DNA from 3 places in the Thermomonas mangrovi genome. Region 2 is predicted to be linked to each of the others. Evidence: predicted binding sites of a transcription regulator. Region 2 holds the regulator's gene; each other region holds the start of a gene.
What was found. Region 2 encodes HrcA, which represses chaperone genes, less so after heat shock. Its sites were predicted from a motif close to TTNGCACTCNNNNNNNNNGAGTGCNAA; they were not measured.
Positions count from the first base shown of each region.

Region 1: rpoH (RNA polymerase sigma factor RpoH) is a predicted target of HrcA. The motif match lies at 4,497-4,523, and genes of this name have one in related genera.
Region 3: groES (co-chaperone GroES) is a predicted target of HrcA. The motif match lies at 7,060-7,086, and genes of this name have one in related genera.

Region 1 is NZ_JAPEVV010000003.1:122,163-132,195, reverse strand. Features, by position in the region: gene rhlB (ATP-dependent RNA helicase RhlB) at 1-1,103, shown strand, start outside; gene ftsE (cell division ATP-binding protein FtsE) at 1,186-1,875, shown strand; gene ftsX (permease-like cell division protein FtsX) at 1,868-2,818, shown strand; gene ON759_RS07165 (response regulator) at 2,820-3,665, shown strand; gene ung (uracil-DNA glycosylase) at 3,699-4,400, shown strand; gene rpoH (RNA polymerase sigma factor RpoH) at 4,549-5,418, shown strand; gene ON759_RS07150 (DUF1203 domain-containing protein) at 5,555-6,022, shown strand; partial or broken gene ON759_RS07145 (NYN domain-containing protein) at 6,084-6,841, shown strand; gene tal (transaldolase) at 6,816-7,757, opposite strand; gene ON759_RS07135 (primosomal protein N') at 7,806-10,013, opposite strand.
Region 2 is NZ_JAPEVV010000001.1:446,302-456,334, forward strand. Features, by position in the region: gene recN (DNA repair protein RecN) at 1-1,474, opposite strand, end outside; gene hrcA (heat-inducible transcriptional repressor HrcA) at 1,554-2,597, shown strand; gene grpE (nucleotide exchange factor GrpE) at 2,650-3,150, shown strand; gene dnaK (molecular chaperone DnaK) at 3,264-5,192, shown strand; gene dnaJ (molecular chaperone DnaJ) at 5,269-6,402, shown strand; gene ON759_RS02215 (DUF1631 family protein) at 6,522-8,687, shown strand; gene dapB (4-hydroxy-tetrahydrodipicolinate reductase) at 8,739-9,449, shown strand; gene carA (glutamine-hydrolyzing carbamoyl-phosphate synthase small subunit) at 9,621-10,033, shown strand, end outside.
Region 3 is NZ_JAPEVV010000007.1:223,120-233,152, forward strand. Features, by position in the region: gene ON759_RS11405 (hypothetical protein) at 1-1,227, opposite strand, end outside; gene accC (acetyl-CoA carboxylase biotin carboxylase subunit) at 1,298-2,665, opposite strand; gene accB (acetyl-CoA carboxylase biotin carboxyl carrier protein) at 2,680-3,162, opposite strand; gene aroQ (type II 3-dehydroquinate dehydratase) at 3,178-3,618, opposite strand; gene ON759_RS11425 (TlpA family protein disulfide reductase) at 3,734-4,342, opposite strand; gene ON759_RS11430 (protein-disulfide reductase DsbD family protein) at 4,342-6,633, opposite strand; gene cutA (divalent-cation tolerance protein CutA) at 6,638-6,961, opposite strand; gene groES (co-chaperone GroES) at 7,133-7,423, shown strand; gene groL (chaperonin GroEL) at 7,501-9,141, shown strand; gene ON759_RS11450 (hypothetical protein) at 9,450-10,033, shown strand, end outside.

The DNA of each region.
Region 1 (10,033 bases), on a different contig from region 2:
GCCACCGCGTGCTCGAGCTCGCGTACGAGCACATGAACGAGCCGGAGAAGCTGGTGGTGGAGGCGGAGACCGTGACCGCCGCGCGCGTCCGCCAGAAGCTCTACTACCCGGCCGACGACGAGAAGATCCCGTTGCTGCTGGGCCTGCTGTCGCGCAGCGAAGGCGCGCGCACCATGGTGTTCGTCAACACCAAGGCGTTCGTCGAGCGCGTCGCCCGCGCGCTGGACCGCGCCGGCTACCGGGTCGGCGTGCTCAGCGGCGACGTGCCGCAGAAGAAGCGCGAATCGCTGCTGAAGAAGTTCCAGGCCGGCCAGCTCGAACTGCTGGTGGCCACCGACGTCGCCGCGCGCGGCCTGCACATCGACGGCGTGAGCCACGTCTACAACTACGACCTGCCGTTCGATGCCGAGGACTACGTGCATCGCATCGGCCGCACCGCGCGCCTTGGCGCGGAGGGCGACGCGATCAGCTTCGCCTGCGAGCGCTACGCGATGTCGCTCCCCGACATCGAGGCCTACATCGAGCAGAAGATCCCCTCCGAACCGGTGACCCAGGCGCTGCTGACGGCGCTGCCGCGCAAGCCGCGCGAGGGCGTGGAAGCCGTTGCCGAGGACGGCGAGAGCATCAGCGAGATCTTCAAGGAAGTGCGCGAGGCGCGCGCTGCCGAGGACGCCAAGCGCGGCGGTGGGCGCAGCGGTGGCGGCGGCCGTGGCCGTGGCGAGCGCAGCGGTCCGCGTGCCCCGCGCAGTGGCGACGGCGCCGGCGAGCGCCGCGAGCGCGGTCCGCGCCCGCCGCGCAAGCCCCGGCCGGAAGGCGAGGCCGCCCAGGCCGCGGCTGCGGCCCCGGCGCAGCCGGCGTCGCCGGTGGTCGATCCCGCGCAGGCCCCGCGAGCCGAGGGCGAACGCCCGGCGCGCAAGCGTCGTCGTCGTCGCGGCGGGCGTCCGGTCGAAGGCGCGGACGCCGCGCGCCAGCCTGCGACCGAGGCCGCCAATCCCGCGTCGTCGTCGCCGTCGGCCGCGCCTGCCGGCGCGCCGTCGTTGCTCACGCGCATCGGCCGTGGCCTGAAGTCGCTGGTCACCCGCGCGCCGCGCGGCCAGCACTGAGCATCGCCCCGTCGACGCAGCGCTGGTCGCCATCGGCGGCGCGCGCGATACTGCCCGCTCGCCCGCCGCACGATCCCCCGCGATGACGGTCCTGCGCTTCGACAACGTCAGCAAGCAGTATCCCGGCGGCCACGCGGCCCTGGCCGGCGTGAGCTTCGCGGTCGAGGCCGGCGAGATGCTGTTCGTGACCGGGCATTCGGGCGCCGGCAAGAGCACCCTGCTGCGCCTGATCCAGCTGGCCGAGCGGCCGAGCCGCGGCGCGGTGCTGTTCGGCGAGCGCAACCTGGCCAAGGTGCGCGGCGGTGGCATCGCCCGCCACCGGCGCGGGCTGGGCGTGGTCTACCAGGACCACCAGTTGCTGATGGACCGCAGCGTGGCCGAGAACGTCGCGCTGCCGCTGGTCCTGCGCGGCATGAAGCGCGCCGAGATCGGCAAGCGCGTGCGCGTGCTGCTGGAGCGCCTGGGCCTGGGCGCGCGCGAACGCGCGCTGCCGTCGCAACTGTCCGCGGGCGAGCAGCAGCGGGTGGGCATTGCGCGGGCGGTGATCGCCGAGCCTGCGATGCTCATCGCCGACGAACCCACCGGCAACCTCGACCCGACCCTGTCCGCCGAGATCATGGCCTTGTTCGCCTCGCTGCCCGAGCGCGGCACCAGCGTGCTGGTGGCCAGCCACGACCTCGGCCTGGTGCGGCGCATGCGCAAGCGCGTGCTGGTGCTCGACCACGGCCAGCTGGCCGACGACATCGCGCCGGAGGACCTGGCCGATGAATGAGAAGGTCGCCGACGTCCACGCCAGCCGTTTCGGCGCCTGGCTGGACCACCACGGCTACAGCATCGTGGCCAGCCTCGGCCGCCTGCTGCGCAAGCCCTGGGCGACCCTGCTGACGATCGGGGTAATGGCGATCGCGCTGGCGCTGCCGCTCGGCCTGTGGGTGGTGCTCGGCAACGTGTCCCGGCTCGGCGGCGAGGTGCAGGCCTCGCGCGACGTCGCGGTCTTCCTCAAGCCGGCGGTCGCGCCCGCCGCCGCGGCGGCGCTGGCCGACACCCTGCGTGCGCGGGGCGATGTCGCCGGTGTCGAGGTGGTGACCCCCGAAGCCGCGCTCGCCCAGTTGCGCGCGCAACCGGACATCGCCGCGGCGATCGACGTGCTCGGCGCGGACGCCGCGCGCGCCGCGCTGCCCTCGGTGTTGCGGGTGGTGCCGCGTGGCGACGAACGACAGCTCGCAGCATCGCTGCGCACCCTCCCCGAGGCCGACCGCGTGCAGCACGATGCGGTCTGGCGGGAGCGGCTGGATGCGTGGCTGCGCTTCGGCGGCCGTGCGGTGCTGGTGCTCGCCGCGCTGCTGGGACTCGGCGCCCTGCTGGTGGTCGGCAACACCGTGCGCCTGGACATCCAGTCGCGGCGCGAGGAAATCGGCGTCCTCCAGCTGCTCGGGGCCAGCGACGGCTTCGTGCGGCGCCCGTTCCTCTACCTTGGCGCCTGGTACGGCTTGGCCGCCGGTGGCCTGGCGTTGGGGGTGCTGACCCTGGCCTGGATGGGCCTGCGCGAGCCGCTGGCCGACCTTGCCGCGCGCTACGGCAGCGATTTCGCCTTGCGCGGGCTGGATCCATTGCATGCGGGGGGCGTGCTGTTGGGCGCCGGCCTGCTGGGCTGGCTGGGCGCGGGCCTGGTGACCGGGCATTACTTGCGGCAAACACGGCCAGGGAAGGGCTGAGATGAGCGCTCAACAGGATCTGCGCCACGTGGTCAGCGATGCACCGAGGGTGATGGTGGTCGATGGCAGCAAGCTGGTGCGCAAGCTCATCGGCGATACCCTGCTCAAGGAATTGCCGGGCGCGCGGGTGGTGGGCTGCGCCGGCATCGAGGAAGCGCGCGCGATCCTCGCCGAGGGCGCGGTGGACCTGGTGACCACGGCGCTGGTGCTGCCGGACGGTGATGGCCTGGCCTTGGCGAGGAGCGTGCGCGAGGCCTCGGGGCAGGCCTACGTGCCGGTCATCGTGGTGTCCGGCAATGCGCAGGAGGCACTCGAAGCGCGCGCCTTCACCGAGGACGTGACCGACTATTTCGACAAGTCGCTGGGCCATGGCGCGCTGGCGGCGTTCATCCGCGGCTACGTCCATCCTGCCCCGATCGAGGGCGCCCGCATCCTCTACGTCGAGGACAGCCGGGTGGTCGCGGTCGCCACCAAGCGGATGCTGGAGCGGCAGGGCATGCAGGTGCTGCACGTGATCAGCGCGGAGGACGCGCTCGAGCACCTGCACCGGTTCCTCGGGCGCAGCGATGGCGACGTCGGCGCCGACCTGGTGCTCACCGATGTTTACCTGAAGGGGTTGCTGAGCGGGCGCGAGCTGCTCAACCAGATCCGCGACGTGTTCCGCTACGGCAAGCGCCGGCTGCCGGTGTTGGTGATGACCGGCGACGACAACCGCGACAACCAGGCCGCGCTGCTGCGCGAGGGTGCCAACGACCTGGTGCTGAAGCCGATCGAGGAACGCCTGCTGGTGACCAAGGCCCTGTACCAGCTGCGGCTGGCGAAGTTGCCGGAGCCGGGATCGCGATGAGGCCTAGCCCCCCATGCCCGGCCTTCGCGGGACATGGCTGACATCCGCCTCGAGTCCAGCTGGAAGGCCCGCGTCGGCGACTGGTTCGCGCGCGACGACATGCGCGCCCTCTCCGCCTTCCTGCGCCAGCGTAAGGCGGCAGGCGCCACCGTCTTCCCGCCCGGCGGCGAGATCTTCGCCGCGTTCGACGCCACCCCGTTCGACGCGGTGAAAGTGGTGATCCTCGGCCAGGACCCGTACCACGGCCCCGGCCAGGCCCACGGGCTGTGCTTCTCGGTGCGCCCGGGCGTTCCGGTGCCGCCGTCGCTGGACAACATCTACAAGGAACTGGCGCGCGACACCGGCTTCGTCCGCCCGGACCATGGCTGCCTGCTGCCGTGGGCGCGCCGCGGCGTGCTCCTGCTGAACAGCGTGCTGACGGTCGAGGCCGGCCAGCCGGGCTCGCACCAGGGCAAGGGCTGGGAGGGCTTCACCGACCACGTGGTCGACGTCCTCAACCGCGAGCGCGAGCACCTGATGTTCCTGCTCTGGGGCAGCTACGCGCAGAAGAAGGGCGGGGTGATCGATGCCCGCCGGCACCGGGTGCTGAAGGCGCCGCATCCCTCGCCGCTGTCGGCCCACCGGGGGTTCCTCGGCTGCGGGCATTTCTCGGCCGCCAACCAGTCCCTGGCCCGCAGCGGGCAGGCGCCGATCGACTGGGCCCTCCCCCCGGCGGGGGCCTTGTCCGGCGCCTGAGGCGCCCCCACGTCGCGTTCATGTGGGCCATGGCCTACTGGGGATCGGGACGCGCCAGCGTTCCACCAGCAGAACACTCGGGAACTTCCGGCGGGTTTAGCAGTCAAAGACGTCGACTGCTAAACTCGTCCACATGAGGCACGCCACCATGTCGTCCAACGCCCTTGTCGCCAACAACCTGCCGATCCCCAGCGCGATGGGCTCGCTGGAGGCCTACATCGGCGCGGTCCACCAGATCCCGGTGCTGTCCGTCGAGGACGAGCAGCGCCTCGCCGTGCGCCTGCGCGAGCACAACGACATCGCCGCCGCGCAGGAACTGATCCTGTCGCACCTGCGCTTCGTGGTGCACGTCGCCCGCGGCTACAGCGGCTACGGCCTGCAGCTCGGCGACTTGATCCAGGAAGGCAACATCGGCCTGATGAAGGCGGTGAAGCGCTTCGACCCGACGGTCGGCGTGCGCCTGGTGAGCTTTGCGGTGCACTGGATCCGCGCCGAGATGCACGAGTTCATCATCAAGAACTGGCGCATCGTGAAGGTGGCCACCACCAAGGCCCAGCGCAAGCTGTTCTTCAACCTGCGCAAGAGCAAGACCCGCCTGGGCTGGCTCAACGCCGAGGAAGTGCGCACCGTCGCCCGCGACCTCAACGTCTCCGAGCACGAGGTGCTGGAGATGGAGGCGCGGCTGTCCGGGCGCGACATCGGCTTCGATGCGCCGGACGACGGCGACGACGACCATGCCCCGCCGGCGCCGGTGAACTACCTGGTCGCCAACAACGACATCGATCCCGCGATGGCCTACGAGTCGGCCAACGACGAGGACACCCAGCTCGACCTGCTGCGCGAAGGCATGGCTCGCCTGGATGCGCGCTCGCGCGACATCATCAAGCGCCGCTGGCTGGACCCGGACAGCAAGGTGACGCTGCAGGAGCTGGCCGACGAGTACGGCGTCTCCGCCGAGCGCATCCGCCAGGTCGAAGCCAACGCGCTGAAGAAGATGAAGGCCTTGTTCGCGGCCTGACCCGCGCAAGCGGTGTTGCGATGCATGACGGCCCGGAGCGATCCGGGCCGTTCGTCTTTTTGCGGTCACCGCAAGAACCGGAGTGCGCGGGATGCGCCGTCGGCGGAAGCTGCGGTCCGCCTTCGAGGATCCGCGCATGGATTACATCGTCTCCGGCTTGCCGCTCGCACCGTTCGCCCCGCTGTTCGGGCTCGACGCCGCCGCGCTGGCGATGCACGGCGCGCGTCGCGTGGTGGCCGACGCCCGGCCCGGCTATCCGTGCCGGGTCAGCCTGGAAGATGCCGCGCCGGGCGAATCGCTGCTCCTGCTCAACTGGCGCCACCTGGATGGCGACACGCCGTACCGCAGCGACGGCCCGATCTTCGTGCGCGAGGCTGCGACGGCCAGTGCGCGGTTCCGCAACGCGATCCCCGGGCAGCAACTCAGCCGGCTGTTGTCGGTGCGTGCCTACGACGGCGACGGCGGGATGCGCGATGCGGACGTGGTCGAGGGCGGCGCGCTGGAGGCGCTGGTCGCGCGCTTCTTCGCCGATCCGGCGGTCGCATTCCTGCACGTGCACAACGCGCGGCGCGGCTGCTATGCCTGCAGGATCGATCGCGGCTGAGGCGCGCGGCCCGTCGCTCGATCGTGCTGGGCTATGCTGCGGCGGACACGCGGAGCACCCCATGGCCGACACCGACACCAGCATCGCCCTGCTGATCGACGCCGACAACGCGCCGGCCGGCAAGATCGAGGCCATCCTCGCCGAGGTCGCGCGGCACGGCGCCGCGCACGTGCGCCGCGCCTACGGCAACTGGACCAAGGCGACCCTGAATGGATGGGAAAAGGCCCTGCATCCCTACGCGATCCAGCCCGTGCAGTTGTACGACTACAGCAAGGGCAAGAACGCGTCGGACATCGCGATGGTGATCGACGCCATGGACCTGCTGGCGTCCGGGCGCATGCAGGCGTTCGCGCTGGTCAGCAGCGATGCCGACTTCACCCCGCTGGTGATGCGCATCCGCAGCGCCGGGCTGAAGGTCTACGGTTTCGGCGAGGCGAAGACGCCGGAGCCCTTCGTCAACGCGTGTTCGCAGTTCACCTACCTGGAGGCCCTGGGCGCGCGGCCCGACCCGGCGGTGCCGGAACAGGCGACGCTGCAGCCGGTGGATGGCCGCAAGCTGCGCGGCGACACCCGGCTGGTGAACATGCTGCGCAGCGCGATCGAATCGGAAGCCGACGACGAGGGCTGGGCCAACCTCGGCGCGGTCGGCAAGCAGGTGCGCAACCAGGCCTCGTTCGACCCGCGCAACCACGGCTATTCGAAGCTGGTGTCGCTGATCGAGGCGATCGGCCTGTTCGAGACCCGCCGCGTCGGCCAGGCAGTCGAGGTGCGCGGCAAGCGCAAGGGCTGAGGCTCAGCCCAGCTTCGCCGCCAGCAGCGCTTCCAGCTTGCGCTGGTCGGCGGCGAACTTGCGGATGCCGTCGGCCAGTTTCTCGGTGGCCATCGCGTCCTCGTTGTGTTGCCAGCGGAATGCGGCTTCGTCGAGCGGGGTGGGCGCTGCGGTGCGGTCGTCGGCATCGACCAGCGCGCGTTCGACGGCATCGTCCGATTGCTCCAGCGCGGCGAGCAGCTCGGGGGAGATGGTCAACCGGTCGCAGCCCGCCAGCGCCAGCACCTCGCCGGTGTTGCGGAAGCTCGCGCCCATCACCACGGTGTCGTAGCCGTGCTGCTTGTAGTGCTGCCAGATGCGCCGCACCGACTGCACGCCGGGATCGTCGGCGGGCGTCGCCGGCGCGGGCATGCCGTTGGCCAGGTGCCAGTCGAGGATGCGGCCGACGAAGGGCGAGATCAGGAACACGCCGGCCTCGGCGCAGGCCACCGCCTGCGCGAACGAGAACAGCAGGGTGAGGTTGCACTGGATGCCTTCGCGCTCCAGCCGTTCGGCGGCGCGGATGCCCTCCCAGGTGCTGGCGATCTTGATCAGCAGGCGCTCGCGGCCGATGCCGGCGTCGGCGTACAGCTGCACCAGACGGCGCGCCTTGGCGATGGTCGCCTCGGTATCGAAGCTCAGCCGCGCATCCACTTCGGTGGACACGCGGCCCGGCACCAGCTTCAGGATCTCGCCGCCGATCGCCACCGCCAGGCGGTCGCCGGCGTCGGCCAGCCTGTCGTCGCCACCCGCGGCCGCGACTGCGGCGTCGAGATGCGCCGCGTACGCCGGCAAGGCGGCGGCCTTGAGCAGCAGCGACGGGTTGGTGGTGGCGTCGATCGGGCGGAAGCGGGCGATCGCCTCGATGTCGCCGGTGTCGGCGACCACCACGGACTGCTGGCGGAGTTGTTCGAGCTGGTTGGCCACGTGCGGGATGTCGGGCGAGGGAACCGCGATTGTCGCCGATGCGCGCGCTCAGTACAGGTCGACCGGATCGACGTCGAGCGACCAGCGCACCTTGCGGGCTTCGGGGGAGGCGTGCAGGCCGGGCACGAGGGCATCGAGCACGGCATGCAGCTGCCGGCGGGCGGCGGCGGAGACCACCAGTTGCAGGCGCTGGTAGCCGGCGCGGCGCGGCATCGGCGCGGGCAGCGGACCATGCAGGACGATGTCGGGATCGGCCTCGGCGAGGCCTGCCGCGGCCCGTTGCAGGAACTGCATCGGCGGGTCCGCCTGCTTCGCCTCCGCCCGCAGCAGGGCAAGGTGGGCGAAGGGCGGAAAGCCGGCGGCTTCGCGCAACGCGAGCTCGCCCTCGGCGAAGGCGTGGTAGCCGCCGTGCACGAGGGTCTGCAGCAGCGGATGCTCGGGATGGTGGGTCTGCAGCAGCACCTCGCCGGGGCGCTCGGCGCGGCCCGCGCGCCCGGCCACCTGCACCAGCAGCTGCGCGAGTTTTTCGCCGCTGCGGAAGTCGGCGGAAAACAGGCCTTCGTCGATGCCGACCACGACCACCAGGGTCAGCCGCGGCAGGTCGTGGCCCTTGGCCAGCATCTGCGTGCCGACCAGGATCCCGGGCGCGTCGCCCAGGCGGTCGAGGTGCGCCTGCAGGGCGTCGCGCTGGCCGGTGCTGCCGCGGTCGATGCGCAGCACCGGGACGTCGCCGAAGCGCGCCTGCAATTCCGCTTCGATGCGCTCGGTGCCGTTGCCCTGCGGTTGCAGGCCGAGGCTGGCGCAATCCGGGCAGGCTTGCGGTGCGGGCCGCCGATGACCGCAGTGGTGGCATTGCAGGCGCCTGCCGTGCGCGTGCACGGTCATCGGCGTCGGCTTGTCGGGCGTGCTGCAGCGCGGGCAATGCGCGCTCCAGCCGCAGTCGTGGCACAGCAGCACCGGCGCGTAGCCGCGGCGGTTGCGGAACACCAGTACCTGGCCGCCGGCATCGATCGCCGCGCGGATCGCGCGCAGCGCCTCGTCCCCGAGGCCGGCCTGCAGCGGCCGCTTGCGCACGTCGACGATGCGCACGCGGGGTGGCGTCGCGTTGCCTGCGCGATGGCGCAGGCGCAGGTGCGCATAGCGCCCGCTGGCCGCGTTGTGCAGGCTCTCCAGCGCGGGCGTGGCGCTGCCCAGCACGATCGGCACGGCGAGCGCGCGGGCGCGCAGGATGGCGAAGTCGCGCGCGTGGTAGCGGATCCCGTCGAACTGCTTGTAGCTGCCGTCGTGCTCCTCGTCGACGACCAGCAGGCCGGCCTCGGGCAGCGGCACGAACACCGCCGAACGCGTGCCCACCACCACCCGCGCCTGGCCGCGCGCCGCCGCCAGCCAGGTCGCGGCGCGCTCGTGGTCGGTGAGCCCGGAGTGCAGCGCATGCACCGGCACCCCGAGCCGCGCGCGGAACCGCGCCAGCGCCTGCGGGGTCAGGCCGATCTCCGGGACCAGCACCAGCGCCTGCTTGCCGCGCGCGAGGCAGTCGGCGATCGCCTGCAGGTAGACCTCGGTCTTGCCGCTGCCGGTGACGCCGTCGAGCAGGAGCGGCACGAAGCCGCGGGCGTCGCGGATCGCGTCGATGGCGGCCTGTTGTTCGTCGTTCGGGCGGAACAGGGCGGCTGCATCGCCCGGCGTGCGTGGGCCGGTGGCAGGGGCGAGTTCCATCTCGATCCGTTCGACCAGCCCGCGATCGCGCAGGCTGCGCATCGTGCTGCGCCAGCCCGGCGCCGCATCGTCCAGCCAGTCTTCGCTGCGCGGCGCGTCGAGCAAGGCGGCCAGCGCCCGGGGCTTGCCGGCGCGCATCGCCGGGAACGCGGTCTCGCCGGCTTCGCTGCGACGCCAGCCGAACGTCGCGGTCTCCGGCAACGGCTCGCCCCGCCGCAACGCGGCCGGCAGCGCGGTGGCCAGCACCTCGCCGACCGGCGCATGCAGGTAGCCGGCCAGCCAGCGCAGGCTGGCCAGCAGCTCGCCCTGCAGCAGCGGCGCGGGATCGGGGAGCGCCAGGGCTTCGCGCAGGTCCACGCCTTCGGCGGCGGGGCCGTGCCCCAGCACCACGCCCACCACGTCGCGCTTGCCGAACGGCACCTGCACGCGCTGGCCGACGGCGACGGCATCGGCCGCCATCCCGCCCGGCGGCAGGTAGTCGAACAGGCGCGGCAGCGGCGTCGGCAAGGCGACGCGCAGCACGTGGACGGGCGCGGGCATGGCGCCAGTCTAGCCGTGCC
Region 2 (10,033 bases):
GCGGCTGGTGGGTCACGCACAGCACCTGGCGATTGCCGCCCAGCGCGCGCAGCCGGGCCCCGACCGCGGCCGCGACCGCACCGCCGATGCCGGCATCCACTTCGTCGAAGACCATCGTCGGCACCGCGTCCAGGCCGAGCGTGGCGACTTCGATCGCCAGCGAGATGCGCGACAGTTCGCCGCCGGAGGCGACCTTGCGCAGCGGCCGTGGCGGTTGCCCGGGGTTGGCCGTGACCAGGAATTCCGCGCGTTCCGCGCCGAGCGGATCGGGGGCGTCGACGTCGTTCGCGGGGAGCGCCACCTCGAAGTGGGCGCCCTGCATGCCGAGGCCAGCGATCAGGTCCGCGACCGTGCCGGCCAGCGCGTCGCCCGCGCGTCGGCGCGAGGCGCCGAGGACGGCGGCGGCCTCTTGCCACGCGGCATGGGCGATCGTGATCGCGCGATCGAGGTCGAGCAGGCGCTGTCCCGCATCCTCCAGCGAGACCCACTCCGCCGCCAGCGCATCGCGATGTGCCGCCAATGCAGCCGGCGCGACGCGGTGCTTGCGGGCGAGATCGTGGACCCGGCCCAGGCGTCGCTCGAGCGTGGCCAGGCTGTCGGGGTCGAGGTCGAGGTCGCCGCGGATGCGTTCCAGCGCCGCAAGGGCCTCGTCCAGCTGGATCGCGGCGGAGTCGAGCAGCGCGTCGACCTCGCCCAGACGCGGTTCGTGCGTGGCTTCGCGTTGCAGGATGGCCTGCAGCTTGCGTGCACGTTGCGGCAGGGCGTCGTCGCCGCCCAGGCCGTCCAGCGCCTGATCGCAGGCGGCCACGAGGGTCGCGGCGTGCGCCTGCCGACGATGCGCGGCATCGAGTTCGGCCAGCGCTGCGGGTTCCAGCGACTCGGCTTCGAGTTCGTCGAGCTGGTGGCGCAACCATGCGCGCCGGTCGGCGACGTCGCCACGGGCGAGCAGGGCATCGCGCTCCGCGGCCAGCGACTGCCAGCGGCGGGCGGCCGCGCGCACTGCGTCGAGCAGCTCGGGATGCCGCGCGTAGGCGTCCAGCAGGGTGGTCTGTGTGGCGCGCGAGAGCAGGGCCTGTTGTTCGTGCTGGCCGTGGATGCCGACCAGCAGCGCCGCGAGCTCGCCCAACTGCGAGAGGCTGGCCGCGCGGCCGTTGATCCATGCCCGCGAGCCGCCATCGGCGCGCAGGGTGCGGCGAAGCTGGCAGGCCTCGCCTTCGTCGAGGTCGTTGTCGCGCAGCCAGGTGGCCGCGGGCGGGCAGTCGGCGAGCTGGAACTCGGCTTCGAGCTCGGCGCGTTGCGCGCCATGCCGGACCGCGCCGGCGTCGGCGCGCGCGCCGCACAGGAACCCCAGCGCGTCCACCAGCAGCGACTTGCCCGCGCCGGTCTCGCCGGAAATGACGGTCAGCCCGTCGGCGAACGCCAGTTCAGCGTGCGCGACCACGGCGAAATCGCGGATGGACAGGCGGCTCAGCATGGCCGCGCATTGTGCCCGTTCCCGGGGGCGGGCCGATAGCGCTTGCGCGCGCCGGGTCCGCCGCTTACAACGCAGGGCCATGGCCCGTCCCGCCGACATCGCCCACGACCCGCGCGCGCGCCAGCTGCTGCGCACGCTGGTGTCGCGCCACATCCGCGATGGCGAACCGGTCGGCTCGCAGACCCTGGCCCGGCATTCGGGCCTCGACGTCAGCCCGGCCACCATCCGCAACATCCTGGCCTCGCTGGAGGATGCCGGCCTGCTCGCGGCGCCGCACACCTCGGCGGGCCGGGTGCCGACCGCGCAGGGCTACCGCCTGTTCGTCGATTCGCTGCTGCAGGTGCGGCCGCTGCCGGACGAGGAAGTCGCCCGCCTGCGCAGCGAACTGCCAGCCGGCGCGGGAACCCAGGCGCTGCTCGGCAGCACCTCGGAGTTGCTGTCGGCGATGACCCATTTCGTCGGCATGGTCAGCGTGCCCAAGCGCGAGACCTTCGCCTTCCGGCAGATCGAATTCGTCGCCCTGGATCCGCACCGCGTGCTCGCGATCCTGGTGTTCGCCGACGGCGAGGTGCAGAACCGCGTCGTGCAGGTGCGCCGGGCCTTCGACCCCGCCGAACTGGAGCAGGCCGCGCGTTACCTCAACGCGCATTTCGCCGGGCAACCGCTGGCGACCATCCGCGCCAGCCTGCTGCGCGACCTGCGCGATGCCCGCAGCGAGATGGAACGGTTGCTGGCGAGCTCGGTGGAACTGGCCGAGCAGGCCTTCGCCCCCAGCCGCGACGACATGCTGCTGGCCGGGCAGACCCGGCTGATGGGCTTGCAGGAGCTGGCCGACCTCGACCGCCTGCGTGCGCTGTTCGAGGCCTTCGCGGAGAAGCGCGAGCTGTTGCAGTTGCTCGAGCGCACCGCGAAGGCGCCGGGCATGCGGGTGTTCATCGGAGAGGAAACCGGCCTGGCGCCGCTGGAAGGGATGTCGCTGGTGACCGCGCCCTACGGCCACGAGGGTCGCACGCTGGGCGTGCTGGGGGTGATCGGCCCCAGCCGGATGGCCTACGACCGGGTGATCCCGGTGGTCGAGGCCGCCGCGGCGGCACTGGGCGCGGCCTTGAATCCGGAGCGTTGAGGCCCCATTGCCGCGGTCAGTGCGGCGCGAAGCCGCGTCCCGACCGCAGGCCATGACCCACGACCCGATGCACGATGCCCCCGAAGCCAGCGACGCCGCGGCGACGGACGAACTGGAGGCGCTGCGCGCCGAACTCGAGCAACTCAAGGCGCAGTCGCTGGTCGAGCGCGCCGACCTGGAGAACCAGCGCAAGCGCATCGCCCGCGAGATCGAGACCGCGCGCAAGTTCGCCAATGAACGCCTGCTCGCCGACCTGCTGCCGGTGTTCGACAGCCTCGATGCCGGCCTTGCTGCCGCGGGCGCCGACGCCGGCGCGCTGCGCGATGGCCTGGAGCTGACCTACCGGCAGTTGCTGAAGGTGGCCGGCGACAACGGCCTCAGCGTGGTCGACCCGACCGGCGCCGCGTTCAACCCCGAGCACCACCAGGCGATCAGCCAGGTCGATGCAGGCGACGCCGCGCCGGGCAGCGTGGTGCAGGTGTTCCAGAAGGGCTACCTGCTCAACGGCCGGCTGCTGCGGCCGGCGATGGTCGTGGTCGCGCGCGAGGACTGACGCGGTCCGCAACCCCGCCGCGGCGCGCCCCTTGAAGCGCCCGCCGCGGCCCCCAGATAGGCGGCATCGGCGCACGGCGCCCCCGAATACAACGCATCCAGAGGAACCAAGACATGGGCAAGATCATCGGCATCGACCTGGGCACCACCAATTCCTGCGTCGCGATCATGGAAGGCGGCAAGGCCAAGGTCATCGAGAACAGCGAGGGCGACCGCACCACGCCGTCGATCGTCGCGTGGACCAAGGATGGCGAAGTCCTGGTCGGCGCCTCGGCCAAGCGGCAGGCGGTCACCAACCCGAAGAACACCTTCTACGCGGTGAAGCGCCTGATCGGCCGCAAGTTCACCGACGCCGAGGTGCAGAAGGACCTGGGCCTGGTGCCGTACGCGATCACCCAGCACGACAACGGCGATGCCTGGGTCGCGCTGACCGACGGCAAGAAGCTGGCCCCGCAGGAAGTCTCGGCGAAGGTGCTGGAGAAGATGAAGAAGACCGCCGAGGCCTACCTGGGCGAGGCGGTCACCGAGGCGGTGATCACCGTGCCGGCCTACTTCAACGACAGCCAGCGCCAGGCGACCAAGGACGCCGGCCGCATCGCAGGCCTCGAGGTCAAGCGCATCATCAACGAGCCGACCGCGGCCGCGCTGGCCTATGGTTTGGACAAGGGCGACAACAAGGATCGCAAGATCGCGGTGTACGACCTCGGCGGCGGCACCTTCGACGTGTCGATCATCGAGATCGCCAACATCGACGGCGAGAAGCAGTTCGAAGTGCTGGCCACCAACGGCGACACCTTCCTCGGTGGCGAGGATTTCGACAAGCGCGTCATCGATTACCTCGTCGAGGAGTTCCAGAAGGAGCAGGGCATCGACCTGCGCAAGGACCCGCTGGCCCTGCAGCGCCTGAAGGACGCCGCCGAACGCGCCAAGATCGAGCTGTCCAGCGCGCAGCAGACCGAGGTCAACCTGCCCTACGTCACCGCCGACGCCTCCGGCCCGAAGCACCTCAACATCAAGCTGACCCGCGCCAAGCTGGAAGCCTTGGTCGACGACCTGGTCAAGAAGACCATCGAGCCCTGCCGCATCGCCCTCAATGATGCCGGCCTGCGCGCGTCCGACATCACCGAGGTGATCCTGGTCGGCGGCCAGACCCGCATGCCCAAGGTGCAGGCGGCGGTGGCCGAGTTCTTCGGCAAGGAGCCGCGCAAGGATGTCAACCCGGACGAGGCCGTCGCCATCGGCGCGGCGATCCAGGGCGGCGTGCTCGCGGGCGACGTCAAGGACGTGCTGCTGCTCGACGTCACCCCGCTGAGCCTGGGCATCGAGACCCTGGGCGGGGTGATGACCAAGATCATCGAGAAGAACACCACCATCCCGACCAAGGCGTCGCAGGTGTTCAGCACCGCCGAGGACAACCAGACCGCGGTCACCGTGCATGTGCTGCAGGGCGAGCGCGAGCAGGCCCGCTACAACAAGTCGCTGGCCAAGTTCGACCTCACCGGCATCGACGCCGCGCCGCGCGGCATGCCGCAGGTCGAGGTGAGCTTCGACATCGACGCCAACGGCATCCTGCACGTGTCGGCCAAGGACAAGAAGACCGGCAAGGAGCAGAAGGTCGAGATCAAGGCCGGCTCGGGCCTGTCGGACGACGAGATCCAGCGGATGGTGCAGGACGCCGAGGCCAACCGCGAGGAAGACAAGCGCTTCCACGAGCTGGTGACCGCGCGCAACCATGCCGATGGCCTGATCCACGCCACCCGCACCGCGATCAAGGACAATGGCGACAAGCTGCCGGGCGATGCCATCGGCCGCGCGGAAGGCGCCATCGCCGAACTCGAGACCGCGATGAAGGGCGACGACAAGGGCCAGATCGAGGCCAAGTCGAAGGCGCTGGAAGAGGCCGGCCAGGCGCTGTTCGCGGCTGCGGCCGCGGCGGGCCAGCAGGCGGGCGGCGAACAGGCCGGCCCGGCAACGGGCGGTGGCGACGACGTGGTCGATGCCGAGTTCACCGAGGTCAAGGACGACGGCAACAAGCAGGCCTGAGCGCCCGCCTGAAGCGACAACTCCGACGGGCAGGCCAGTGGCCTGCCCGTCTCGGTGAAAGGACCCGGCAACGACGATGAGCAAGCGCGACTACTACGACGTCCTGGGCGTGGCCCGCAACGCCAGCGATGAAGACCTGAAGAAGGCGTATCGCCGCTGCGCGATGAAGCACCATCCCGACCGCAACCCCGGCGACGCCAGCGCCGAGGCCGCGTTCAAGGAGTGCAAGGAGGCCTACGAGGTGCTGAGCGACGGCGGCAAGCGCCGCATGTACGACCAGCACGGCCATGCCGCGTTCGAGCACGGCATGGGCGGCGGCAACGCCGGGCCGGGCTTCGGTGGCGCCGACATGGGCGACATCTTCGGCGACATCTTCGGCAACATCTTCGGCGGCGGCGGACGCCAGCAGGGGCCGCGCCGTGGCGCGGACGTCGGTTACATCCTCGAGCTGGACCTCGAGGAGGCGGTGGCCGGGGTGGAGAAGCGCATCGAGATCCCCACCCTGGCCAGCTGCGAACCCTGCAACGGCAGCGGTTCCGCCGACGGCAAGGTGCAGACCTGCACGACCTGCCACGGCCGCGGGCAGGTGCGCATGCAGCGCGGGCCGTTCGCGATGCAGGCGCCGTGCCCGCATTGCGGCGGCAGCGGCAAGACCATCCCCAACCCGTGCCCGCACTGCGACGGCAACGGACGCGTCGAGGAAGAGAAGACGCTGTCGGTGAAGATCCCGGCAGGCGTGGACAGCGGCGACCGCATCCGCCTGGCCGGCGAGGGCGAGGCTGGCCCGGCCGGCACGCCGCCCGGGGACCTGTACGTCGAGGTCCGCGTGCGCCCGCATGCGATCTTCCAGCGCGACGGCGACGACCTGCACTGCGAGGTGCCGATCCGCATCTCGCAGGCGGCGCTCGGCGACGTGGTCCGCGTCCCCAGCCTGGATGGCGAGCTGGAGCTGCGCATCCCGGCGGAAACCCAGTCGGGCAAGGTGTTCCGCCTGCGCGATCGCGGGGTGAAGTCGGTGCGCAGCCGGCACCCCGGCGACCTGTACTGCAAGGTGGAGGTCGAGACGCCGGTCAACCTCACCCCCGAGCAGCGCGAGCTGCTGGAGAAATTCGAGGCCACCTTCGTCGGCGAGGACGCACGCAAGCATTCGCCGAAGTCGGCCACGTTCCTCGATGGGGTCAAGGGATTCTGGGACCGCATGGTGTCGTGACGCCCTCGATCGCGCGGAATGCGTCGCGCAAAGCGTCGCTTCTTGACGTAGATCACCCAAGCGTGACGTGGAGAGGGGTAGGCTGCATGGGGTAAAAATCCCTGTACAGGCAGCCCCCGATGTCGTACGACCCCCTGCAAGCCGAGCCGCGGCCGGATCCCGGCCCGCTCCTCGATGCCCTCCAGCGCCTGCTGTTGGAACGTGTCCCGCCGAGCCTGGACCGTGCGCTGGCTCGCGTCGACGACTACCTGTTCGATCGTAGCCAGTCCGGGGACGAGACCCTGGGCCTCAACGTGCTGCGCGACCTGCGCCAGGCGCGCGGGCAGATCTCGCGGCGCCTCGAGCAAGCGCTGCTTTCGGGATTCCGCGCCCTGCGCGACCCGATGGCACCGGCCGCCTCGCTCGACCACGCCAACATGAGCCTGCTGTCGGAGGATGGCCTCGAGGAACAGCTGGCCATCGAGCAACTGGCCGAAAGCCTTGCCCGCGCGCATGCGGGCGCACTCGAAGTCCTCGGCAAGCGCATGGCCTGCCTGCTGGACCGCGACAGCCTGCCGCCGGCCGAAGATCCGCTGGCACCGACCTTCCTGGCGGGCGCCCTGCGCAGGTCGGTGGAGGCGCTCGAACTCGGCGCCGGCGTGCGCATCGTGCTGTTCAAGTTCCTGGAGCGCGAACTCGGGCCGACGCTCGGGCAGGTCTACGACCGCGCGAACGCGTTGTTGGGCGGCGCGGGGATTCTCCCGCACCTGCGGACCGGCCAGCGGATGGACGGCAGCACCACGGGCGCAGGAAGGGAAGCGGAGCAGGCCGGCGGCGCGTCGGGCAGTCCCGCGATGACCCAGCCCAGCCCCGCCGACCAGGCCACGTTCGCAACCATGCTCAACCTCCTGCAAGGCTGGCGAACCGCGGCCGGGCCCGGGCTGGCGGGGCAACCCGGCGCGGGGCCGATGCAGACCCTGAGCTCCGGCGAATTGATGACCATCCTCAGCCTGCTGCAGAGCGACCTGCCCGGGCAGCTGCAACAGGACCGACGCGAACACTCGTTCGCCAGCCAGTTGCGCCGCGAGGTGGCCCAGGGCGCGAAGAAGCTGGGGGTCGCCAGCGACAACCTGCACCTCGATGGCCTGGATGAGGACGCGGTGGACCTGGTGGCACTGCTGTTCGACGTCCTTCTGGACGGGCCGCAGTTCGATCCCGACATCCGCCGCATGATCGGCCGGATGCTGGTGCCGTACGTCAAGGTGGCAGTGAAGGATCGGCGGATGTTCCTGTTCAAGGAGCATCCCGCGCGCCGCCTGCTGAACACGGTCGCCGAGGCCTGCGAGGGCAATCGTGGCGAGGCGCCGCAGGAGCGCGAATTGCTCAATCGCGTCGACCACACCATCGATCGCCTCGTCGCCGAGTTCAACGAAGACGTCGCGATCTTCGAGGCGCTGGAGCAGGAATTGCGCGCCTACATGGCGCAGCATCGCAAGCGCGTGGAGCTGGCCGAGAAACGCGCGGCCGAGGCGCAGCGCGGACGCGAACGCCTGGACCATGCCCGTAGCGCCGTCAATGCAGCGCTCGCCCAGCACCGCGGGGAGCGCCAGCTTCCCGGTGTGATCGATGGTTTCATCAACCGCTATGCGGCGCACCACTTGATCCAGGTGATGCTGCGAGACGGCCACGGCTCGCCGCGGTTCGAGGAAGCGATGCTGGCGGTCGAAGACGTGTTGTTGGCCTTCGACCATGCCGAATTGCGGACCCCGGCGGCGGAGCTGCCCGCGCTCCCGCGCAAGCAATTGCTGGAGATCCTGTCGAGTTCCGGGTGCACCGGGGAACCGGCGGAGGGTGCGTTGGCCTCGATGCAGGACGCCCTCGTCCGCCTGGCAGGTGGCGAACGCGCCGCGGACATCGCAACCCGGCTCCCCGAGCAGGTCATCGCCCCGGAGCCCCCGGCGCCGCCCGAGCCCGAGCCGGTCGCCCTGCAACTGGTGGCGGGAACCGACACCCTGGATTTCGACGCCAGCGTGCTCGAGCGCATGCGCAAGCTCAAGGTCGGGGGGTGGATCCAGCTGCAGACCGCCGTCGACCGCATCGAACCGGCGAAGGTCTCATGGATCAGCCCGATCTCCGGCCGCCTGCTGCTGGTGAACCGCCGTGGCATCCGGGTGCTGGTCGCAGCGCCCGAGGAACTGGCCGCGATGGCCAAGCTGGGCAAGGTGACGCTGCGCGAGGGCGACACCATGTTCGACGACGCCATGCACCAGGTGGTGGATCGCCTCAAGGCAGCAAGCGCCGGGTGATGGGCGGCGCGGCGCTTGCCCACGAAGGCATGCGTCGCTAGCCTGCCCGGGATGAGCGCTTCCCCGGTGAAATTGATCGTCCATGGCGCCCGCGGACGCATGGGCCAGGCCTTGCTCCGGCTTGCTGCCGTCGACCCCGGGGTCGTCGTGGTCGGTGCCGTGGCCCGCACGCTCGATGGCCGGATCGTCAAGGGCGTGCCGCATTTCCTCGCCTCCGAATTGGCGGGCGTGCCGGCGTTCGACGTCGCGGTCGACTTCAGCCTGCCCGAGGGCTTCGACGCCGTGCTGGCCTTGTGCCGCGCGCGCGGGGCGGCGCTGGTGTCCGGGACCACCGGCCTGTCCGCTGACCAGCAGGCGGCGATGGACGCGGCTGCCGCAGGCATCCCGCTCGCCTGGGCGAGCAACTTCAGCCTCGGCGTGGCGGTGCTGCAGGCGCTCGTCGAGCGCGCGGCGCACGCCTTGCCCGGGTGGGACTGCGACATCGTCGAGGCACACCACGCACGCAAGCTGGACGCGCCCTCGGGCACCGCGCTGACCCTCGGTGCCGCGGCCGAGTCGGGCGGCGCCAGCCCGCGCTACGCCTCGCTGCGGGCCGGGGACATCGTCGGCGAGCACCTCGTGCAGTTCGCCGGGCCGGGGGAACGCCTCGAACTTGTGCATCGCGCGACCAACCGCGACATTTTTGCGCGCGGCGCTCTCCACGTGGCCCGGCGACTGGCAGGACGCCCCCCGGGACGCTACCGGATCGCCGACCTGCTCTGATCCCGGATACGTGAACCAAAGCGGCGGCGGCCGCGCGCCAAGGCTGGCCGCGGGCGGCGCTTGCCGGTACAATTCCCGCTCGCCTACACACCCCAGCTCCGGATCGGTTCACGCCGCTTCGGCGCTTTCTTGCAACCCGCTTTCCAGCGACCTTCCTGCAGGGCGACGCACTTGGACATACCCGCCATCCTCGCCCTTGAAGACGGCACCGTCTTCGAGGGCATTTCCGTGGGCGCGACCGGCCTCTCCGTAGGCGAGGTGGTGTTCAACACCGCCATGACCGGCTACCAGGAGATCCTGACCGATCCCTCGTACGCACGGCAGCTGGTCACGCTGACCTATCCGCACATCGGCAATACCGGGTGCACTGACCAGGACGACGAAGCCGCGCAAGCCTGGGCCGCCGGCCTGATCGTGCGCGACGTGCCGCGCCGGCCGAGCAACTGGCGCAGCCAGGTCGCGCTGCCGGACTGGCTGCGCGCCCGCGGCATCGTCGCCATCGCCGGCATCGACACCCGCAAGCTGACCCGCATCCTGCGCGACCGCGGCTCGCAGAACGGCGCCTTGCTGGCCGCCAAGGCGCA
Region 3 (10,033 bases), on a different contig from region 2:
CTGCATGCCGCCGAAATCCAGCCCGAGGATCGCCGAGGCGCTGGACCGGGCGCGCAAGCGTACGCTCCATTCCGGGTTCCACGGTTGCTTCGGATCGGCAGGCTTCGGCGGATAGGTGATCCAGCTCTCGGGGCCATACGCGGTCATGTTGAGCATGCCGGGCATCGTCGCCTGCCGGCCGTCCACCTTCGACGTGCCCGCGAAGATGCCCTTCGGGATGGTGCAGCTGGTGGCGGTGGCGGGCAGCAAGACCTTCTGCTTCAGCCACTTCTCGAGCTGGCCGCCGGTGAGATTGGCGTGCAGGTCCTCGCGCGCGCCGGGCAGCTCGGCGCTGCTCCACATGGTGATCGCGTACGAATTCTCGCCGAGCACCTGCATGTGCATGCCGGTGATGTGGTACCCGCGGGCGCGTTCGACCGCAGGCCAGGACAGGCCGATCGCGTCGGTCATCTCGCCTTGCGTGCGCAGTGCGAGCTTGGGCATGAAATCGGCCGCCTGCGCCACCTGGAACTGCATCGACGCCGGGATGCCGTCGCCGGTGATCCGGTGCTCGCCGGCGAGGCGCGCGCCGCCCGGGACCTGCTTGCCGTGCTTCGGGTTCGGCCAATACACCCAGCCCGGCTTGAGGTCGATGTCGCGGTCGACCGCGCGGATCTCGTTGGAGATGCTGCCGGTGGCCTGGAAGTCGATGCCCTGCATCGCGCCCATCGGGTTGTCGGGGTCGACGGTCTTGCCATTCCCCTTCAGCTTGAACGTCGCCACCTTGGGCTGGCCCGGGCGCACGCTGGCGCCGCAGCCCCAGTACTCGGTGATCTTCACCTGGATGTCGGGCACCTTGCCCGGCGCCATCGTGCCCTTGCCGTCCTCGCGCGGGCCGATCGGCGTCAACGCGAGCGACTTGCCCAGTTTCAGGCCGGCGGGCACGACGTCCTGCGCCTCGACGCCGGGCTTCAGGCTGTTGTGCAGGGCGATGTCCAGGTATTGCCCGGTCATGCCGCCGGCGCGCGTGGTCGGATACGTCGGTTTGCCGGCATCGCCGCCCATGCGGCGGGCCATGAAGCCGCCCAGCCCGCCCATCATCCCGCCCATGTCCGGCATCCCGGCCATGTTGTGGGTGAGGACGTCGATGTAGAGGTTGGTCGGTGGATTCTTGCCCTGCTGGCTGGACGCGGGCAGGGCGACGATGGTGGCGGCGAGGGCGAAGGCGAGGACGTGGCGGCGCTGCATGGCGGTTCCGGGAAGTGGCTCTCCCCCGGTAAGCGCAAAACGGGGCCGCGGGCGGCCACGTCGCACGCGATCAGCGCAGCGACAGCGCCTTTTCCTTGCGCTCGGCGAGCTTCTTCTCGAGGTAGTGGATGTTCTGCCCGCCGGCCGCGAAGCCGCCATCGGCCAGGATCCGCTGCTGCAGCGGCACGTTGGTCTTGATCCCGTCCACCACCATCTCGCTGAGCGCCACCCGCATCCGCGCGATCGCCTGCTCGCGGTCGGCGCCGTGCACGATCAGCTTGCCGATCATCGAGTCATAGTTCGGCGGGACGCGGTAGCCCTCGTAGATGTGCGAATCCACCCGCACGCCCGGGCCGCCCGGCGAATGGAAATGGGTCACCAGGCCGGGCGAGGGCAGGAAGGTATCCGGGTCTTCCGCGTTGATGCGGCACTCGATCGCATGGCCCTTCAGCACCACGTCCGACTGCCTGATCGACAGCTTGTGGCCGGCGGCGATCAGCAGCTGCTCGCGGACCAGGTCGATGCCGGTCACCAGCTCGGTCACTGGGTGCTCGACCTGGATGCGGGTGTTCATCTCGATGAAATAGAAGCGGCCCGCCTCGTACAGGAACTCGAAGGTGCCGGCGCCGCGGTAGCCGATGCGCAGGCAGGCCTCGACGCAGACCTTGCCGATCTCGGCGCGCTGCTCGGGGGTGATGCCGGGCGCGGGCGCTTCCTCCACCACCTTCTGGTGGCGGCGCTGCATCGAGCAGTCGCGCTCGCCCAGGTGGATGGCGTTGCCCTGGCCGTCGGCCAGCACCTGGATCTCCACGTGCCGCGGGTTCTCCAGGAACTTCTCCATGTACACCATGTCGTTGCCGAACGCCGCCTTGGCCTCCGACTTGGTGGTGGCGATGGCATTGGCCAGCGCGGCCTCGGTGTGCACCACGCGCATGCCGCGCCCGCCGCCGCCGCCGGCCGCCTTGACGATCACCGGGTAGCCGATCTCCGCGGCGATGCGGATGTTGGTGGCGGCATCGTCGCCGAGCGGGCCGCCGCTGCCGGGCACGCAGGGCACGCCCGCGGCCTTCATCGCGCGGATCGCCTCGACCTTGTCGCCCATCAGGCGGATGGTGTCGGCCTTCGGGCCGATGAACACGAAGCCGCTCTGCTCCACGCGTTCGGCGAAGTCGGCGTTCTCCGACAGGAAACCGTAGCCGGGGTGGATGGCCTGGGCGTCGGTGACCTCGGCGGCGGCGATGATCGCCGGCATGTTGAGGTAACTCTCGGGCGACGGCGCCGGGCCGATGCACACCGACTCGTCGGCCATGGCCACGTGCTTGAGGTTGCGGTCCACGGTGGAATGCACCGCGACCGTGCGGATGCCCAGCGCGTGGCAGGCGCGCAGGATGCGCAGCGCGATCTCGCCGCGGTTGGCGATGACGACTTTCTCGAGCATCGGGCGCTCCCCGTTCAGGCGATCACGAACAGCGGCTGGTCGAATTCGACCGGCTGGCCGCTCTCGCACTTGATCGCCACCACGGTGCCGGAGACGTCGGCCTCGATCGGGTTGAACATCTTCATCGCCTCGATGATGCCGAGCGTCTCGCCGGCCTTGACCGCCTGGCCGACCGACACGAATGCCGGCTTGTCAGGCGAGGGGCTGGCGTAGAAGGTGCCGACCATCGGCGCGCGCACCACGTGGCCGTCCGGCAGGTCGTGGCCATGCGCCTTCGGGGCGCCGCCGGTGGCGGCCTCGACCGGGGACTGCATCGGCATCGCCGGCGCGGCCGGGGCAGGCGCGGCGACGTGGTGGACCACCGGCGCCGGCGCGGCCAGCGCGCCCTTCGGCACCCGCGCCAGGCGCACGGATTCCTCGCCTTCCTTGATCTCGATTTCGGCCAGGTTGGATTCTTCCAGCAGGTCGATCAGCTTCTTGATCTTGCGCAGGTCCATCGGGGTACCTCGGGGTCAGGCCGTCAGCCGCGCGAGCGCGGCATCGAGGGCGTAGCGGTAGGAGTCGGCGCCGAACCCGCAGACCACGCCGACCGCCTTGTCGCTGAAATAGCTGTGGTGGCGGAAGGGTTCGCGGGCGTGCGGGTTGGACAGGTGGAGTTCGATGTAGGGGATGGCGACCGCGGCGAGGGCGTCGCGCAGCGCCACCGAGGTATGCGTGAACGCCGCCGGGTTGACCAGGATGAAGGCGGTGCCGTCGCTGCGCGCGGCCTGCACGCGCTCGACCAGCACGTGCTCGGCGTTCGATTGCAGGCTTTCCAGCCGGTGCCCAGCCGCCGCGGCGCGCGCGGCCAGGTCGGCGTCGATGTCGGCGAGGGTCGCGCGGCCATAGACCTCCGGCTCGCGGGTGCCGAGCAGGTTGAGGTTGGGGCCGTGCAGGACCAGCAGCTGCGCCATCGGACTCGGGTCGTCCCGGAACGGGTGCGCAGTGTCGCGCAGGCCGGGGATGCTGTCCAGTTCGCCGAATTTTTGCCGAATAACCGAATTTTAAACGCGCGTTGGAGCGGTGGCTCTAATTCGTGGCGGCCCAGGCGGCGATGTCGGCGGCATCGTTGAACGGACCGATCCGCGTCTTGAGCAGGCGCCCGTCCGGCGCGACCAGCACGGAATACGGCAACACGCCGGCCGGATTGCCCAGGCGCACGCCGGCGTCGGCGGGCCCGGGGGTGTCGACCAGCGAGGGATACCCGATCGCATGCGCCTGCAGGAAAGCCCGCACCGCGGTGTCGTCATCCAGCGCGATGCCGACCACTTGCGTGCCATTGGACGCCTGTTCGTGGGCGAAGGCCTGCAACTCCGGCATTTCCTTGAGGCAGGGCGCGCACCAGGTGGCCCACACGTTGACCAGCGTGGTCCGCCCGGCCCAGGCGGCGGGTAGTGCGACTGCCCGGCCGTCGAGGTCGCGCACGCGCATGGCCGGCACGATGCGGCCGCGTTCGCCGACGATCACCCCGGCCGGCGGCGGATCGGCCTTGGCCTTGAGGGCGGCGTCCAGGAGGCGCTGGCCGGCCGCGGTGCCGGCCAGGCGCTGGGCGACCCGGGGTTCGAAGAACAGGCTGGCGCTGGCCCCGGCGATCGCCGCAACCATGGCCACCAGCAGCACGGTGCGGGTGCGCGGCATCAGCCGCCTGCGGCCTGCGCCAGGGCGTCGGCGACCAGCCCGGGGGTGACGATCACCGGCAGGATCCGGCCTTCGCCGCCGTTGCGCGGGTAGACGACGTACAGCGGCACGCCGACCGCCTGGTGGCGTTGCAGGTAGGCGGTGATCGCCGGATCGACGTCGGTGTAGTCGCCGACCATGTACACGGCGTTGGCGGCGTCCATCGCCGCGCGGAAGCCGTCGCGCGCGAACACCGCCTTCTCGTTGGCCTTGCAGCTGACGCACCAGTCGGCGGTCATGTTGACGAAGACCACCCGGCCCTGCGCGCGCAGGTCGGCCAGCGCCTGTTCCGAGAACGCGACCTGGGCGATGCCGCTCGGGGTGGCGTTCGTGTTGGCAATCGCGGGCTTGTGCAGGCGATGCAGGCTGGCCAGCGGCCAGGCCGTGGCCAGCAGGGCCAGCAGCGCGACGACGCGCCAGCCGCCGGACCCGCCGCTGCGTGCGCGGGTCCAGGCCCAGGCCGCCAGCGCCAGCGCGATCGCGGCCAGCGACCACCACCACACCGCATCCGCGCCGCGTAGGGCGGCCAGCACGAACAGCAGCCAGGCCGCGGTGGTGTACAGCGGGAATGCGAGGAACTGCTTGAAGGTCTCCATCCACGCGCCGGGCTTCGGCAGCAGGCGGGCCAGCGCGGGCACGAAGCCGATCAGCAGGAACGGCAGGGCCAGGCCAAGGCCAAGCGCGAGGAACACCAGCAGCCCGCCCAGGGCCGGACCGGTGAAGGCATAGGCCAAGGCGGCGCCCATGAACGGCGCGGTACACGGCGTCGCCAGCACGACCGCGAGCACGCCGGTGAAGAAGTCGCCGGCCATGCCTTCGCGCTGGAGGAGGGCGCCGGTGCGCGCGCCGAGCGCGACGTTGGCATGCCACAGGCCGGACAGGCTCAGGCCCAGCGCGAACACCACCAGGCCCAGCCCGGCCACCACCAGCGGCTGCTGCAACTGGAAGCCCCAGCCCAGCGCCAGCCCAGCCTTGCGCAAGGCCAGTGCCAGCGCACCCAGTGCGAGGAAGCTGGCGAGCACGCCGGCGGTGTAGGCCAGCGCGTGCCGGCGCGCGCGCTGCCGGCTTTCGCCGCTCTGCGCCAGCGACAGCGCCTTCAGCGCCAGCACCGGCAACACGCAGGGCATCAGGTTGAGGATCAGGCCGCCGAGCAGCGCCAGCAGCACGGAGCCGAGCAGTCCGGCATGGCCTTGGACCGGGGGCGCCTGGCGCGGTGCGTCGGCGGTCGAGGTGGCATCGGGCCGCGCGATGGCCCGATCCGCCGGCGCGGCATCGACGGCGGCGACGGCGGTTTGCTCCGATGCCGGCGCTGGCGACGGGGCGTCGTTGGTGGACGCGGCAGGCGCGGCCGCGAGGCGGCCGGCGGGCAGCGTGACCGGCAACCGACGCGTCATCGGCGGATAGCAGATGCCGCCGTCCTGGCAGCCCTGCAGCCCGAGCGCCAGGGTGCCGGTGGCGGCGGCCTCGGTGGTGCGCGACACCGCCAGCGGGATCTCGACCTGGTCGAAGTACACCGCCACGTCGCCGAAGTGTTCGTCGCGGTAGGCCCGCGCGGCCGGCATCCTCGCCTTCGGCGGCAGCGCGGCGGCCAGCCCCTTGCCGGCCTGCAACGAGACGCTGAGCTTGTCGCGGTAGAGGTAGTAGCCCGGCGCCGGGGTCAGGCGCAGCAGCAGGGTATTGCCGTCGAGGGCGATCACCTCGCTGGCGTAGGCCTGCTCCGGCGGCAGCGGGGCCGCGTCGGACTGGACGGCATCGCCGCCGCCGAACAGGCCGCCGCGCTTGCCTCCGAGCCCGAACGCGCCGGTCGCCGCGGCCTGCGGCAACGCGACCTTCAGCGTGCGGGTCTGCGGCGGATAGCAGATCCCGGCATCGGCGCAACCCTGGTACTTCACGGTCAGGGTGGTCGTGGTGGCGCCCGCCACGGGGGTCCCATCAACGGTCCCGACCAGCGCCTGCCGGTAGGTCTCGACGTCGCCGAAGAATTCGTCGCGGTGCTTGTCGCCATCGGGCAGGGCCAGTCGCGCCTCGCCGAACGTCGCATCCGCCTTCACCGAAGTGCGGTGGCGGTACAGGTAATAGCCGTCGGCGATCTTCCAGCGGACCTCGATGCGGTCGGGCGCGGTGGCCTGCGCGGACAGCACGAAAACCTGGTCGACGGGCGGCAGGGCGACATCCGCAGCGGACGCCGGGACGCCGGCGAGCAGGGCGAGCGCGGCCAGCCAGCGGCGCAGGCGGTGGAGGGGTCGGGTCATCGGGTCAGTCTAGCGGACGGGTTTCGGCGGTTACCCACTGCAGGTACGCGGGCAGGCCGGCGGCGGATTCGACCGCGACCAGCTCCGGCAGTTCATACGGATGCAGCGCGGGCAGCCGGGCCTCGAGCGCGGGATAGCGGGCGCGGGTGGTCTTGAGCAGCACCAGCACCTCGTCCGCCTGTTCGATCGCACCCTGCCAGCGGTAGATCGACCGCGCCGCGGGCAGCAGGGTCGCGCAGGCGACCAGCCGCTCCTCGACCAGGGCGCTGGCCAGGCGCTCGGCGCTGGCGTGGTCGGGGCAAGTGCAGAAGCAGAGCAGCAGGTCCATGCGGCCTAGGGTACGGGATGCCGCCTGCCCCCTTGAAAGCCCGCGGCGGCCCCCCATCTCCCGCGCATCCCGGATGCGGGATGTTCGCGTCCCGCGCCTTGGCACTCGCCAGCCGAGACTGCTAAGATTTCCGGGTTTTTCCACTCCAATCAACCATTTGCAGAGGTTGCCATGTCCAACATCAAGCCGCTGTACGACCGCGTGGTCATCAAGCGCATGGAAGAAGAGAAGCTGTCCGCGGGCGGCATCGTGATCCCCGACAGCGCCACCGAGAAGCCGATCAAGGGCGAAGTCGTCGCCGTCGGCACCGGCAAGGTGCTGGACAACGGCCAGGTCCGCGCCCCGCAGGTGAAGGTGGGCGACAAGGTCCTGTTCGGCAAGTACAGCGGCACCGAGGTGAAGCTGGACGGCGCCGAGCTGCTGGTGGTGAAGGAAGACGACCTGTTCGCGATCCTCGGCTGATCGCAACCCCTCCCCGACCCTCCCCTTCGCTGCGCGAAAGGGAGGGAGCACAAACATCACATTCGAGGTAATTCGCAATGGCTGCCAAGGACATCCGTTTCGGCGAGGACGCGCGCTCCAAGATGGTGCGCGGCGTCAACGTGCTCGCCAATGCCGTCAAGGCCACCCTCGGCCCGAAGGGCCGCAACGTCGTGCTGCAGAAGAGCTTCGGCGCGCCGACCATCACCAAGGACGGCGTGTCCGTCGCCAAGGAAATCGAGCTGGCCGACGCGTTCGAGAACATGGGCGCGCAGATGGTGAAGGAAGTCGCGTCCAAGACCTCCGACAACGCCGGCGACGGCACCACCACCGCCACCGTGCTGGCGCAGGCGTTCATCCGCGAGGGCATGAAGGCGGTCGCCGCCGGCATGAACCCGATGGACCTGAAGCGCGGCATCGACAAGGCCGTGACCGCGGCCGTGGGCGAGCTGAAGAACCTCAGCAAGCCGTCGTCGACCAGCAAGGAAATCGCCCAGGTCGGCACCATCTCCGCGAACAGCGACGCCAACATCGGCGACCTGATCGCGCAGGCGATGGACAAGGTCGGCAAGGAAGGCGTGATCACCGTCGAGGACGGCTCGGGCCTGGAGAACGAGCTGGACGTGGTCGAAGGCATGCAGTTCGACCGCGGCTACCTGTCGCCGTACTTCATCAACAACCAGCAGTCGATGCAGGCCGAGCTGGACGACCCATTCATCCTGCTGCACGACAAGAAGATCTCCAACGTCCGTGACCTGCTGCCCGTCCTCGAGGGCGTGGCCAAGGCCGGCAAGCCGCTGCTGATCGTGGCGGAAGAGGTCGAGGGCGAAGCGCTGGCGACGCTGGTGGTCAACACCATCCGCGGCATCGTCAAGGTTTGCGCCGTGAAGGCCCCGGGCTTCGGCGACCGCCGCAAGGCGATGCTGGAGGACATGGCGATCCTGACCGGCGGCACCGTGATCTCAGAGGAAGTGGGCCTGTCGCTCGAGAAGGCGACGATCAAGGACCTCGGCCGCGCCAAGAAGGTGCAGGTCAGCAAGGAGAACACCACCATCATCGACGGCGCCGGCGACGGCGCGGGCATCGAGGCGCGCATCAAGCAGATCAAGGCGCAGGTCGAGGAAACCTCCTCGGACTACGACCGCGAGAAGCTGCAGGAGCGCGTGGCCAAGCTGGCCGGCGGCGTGGCCGTGATCAAGGTCGGCGCGGCGACGGAAGTCGAGATGAAGGAGAAGAAGGCGCGCGTCGAGGACGCCCTGCACGCCACCCGCGCGGCGGTCGAGGAAGGCATCGTCCCCGGCGGCGGCGTGGCCCTGATCCGTGCCAAGGCGGCGATCGCCGAGCTCAAGGGCGCCAACGAGGACCAGAACCACGGCATCGCGATCGCCCTGCGCGCGATGGAAGCCCCGCTGCGCGAGATCGTGACCAACGCCGGCGATGAGCCGAGCGTGGTGCTGAACCGCGTCGCCGAAGGCACCGGCGCGTTCGGTTACAACGCCGCCAACGGCGAGTTCGGCGACATGATCGAGTTCGGCATCCTGGACCCGACCAAGGTCACCCGCACCGCGCTGCAGAACGCGGCGTCGATCGCCGGCCTGATGATCACCACCGAGGCGATGGTGGCCGAGCTGCCGAAGAAGGACGAACCGGCGATGCCGGGCGGTGGCGGCATGGGCGGCATGGGCGGCATGGATTTCTGAGCCCGCGCCATCCGCGACACCGCAACAAGAAAACCCCCGCCGCAAGGCGGGGGTTTTTGCGTCATGGGCAGGCATGCGCTGCGCGACGCGAATCGCGTTCGGCTACCCTGCACCGTTCCGTGCCAGATCGGGGGGCCCTCTCCATGTTCGCTGCCTGCGTCATCACGCACACCGGGAGCCCCGGCGCCGCACTGGCACAGCGTGGCACTGCCTTGGTGGCGCAGGGACGGGTTGCCGAAGCCCGGGACGCCTACCGTGCGGCCATCGCGGACGCCCGCGACTGGTCGTGCTGGTCCAATCTTTCCGCCTTGGCGATCGGGTTGGAGCAGCACCAGGAGGCGCTGGAGCACGCCAAGCGCGCGATCGCGCTGGCGCCAGGCCAGGCCGATGCCTGGGTCAACGCGGCGATCGCCAGTTGGCGGCTGGGGGAACGACGCGATGCCGCCAAGGCGATGCAGCACGCGCATCGACTGGCGCCTGCCCATGCATCGGCGGCGATGGGCATGGCGCGGATGCTGCGTGCAGTCGACCGCCTGCAGGCCGCCCACGACGTGCTGGCGACCGCGATCGCAAGCGGCGGGCCGGGCTTCGCCTTGCAGCATGCGATGGGCGAGTTGACGCGGGTGATGGAGCGCCCCGCCGAGGCCAGGCGGCATGCGCGCGACGCGCTGCGACAGGTCACGGACGACACGCTCGCGCATGTGGTGCGCGGCGGTGCGGAGCCCCCACACGAGAAGCGGCCGGAGGTCGGCACGTGGCGGGCGGTGCTCGTCGATTGCCTGTCGCGCCTGCGGGCGATCGCGGCAGCACCCTGCCTGGCCGGTGGTGCGGTGCGCATGCATGCGATCCACGGTGGCCTGTGGGAAGCGCGCAAGGACATCGACATCGCGAT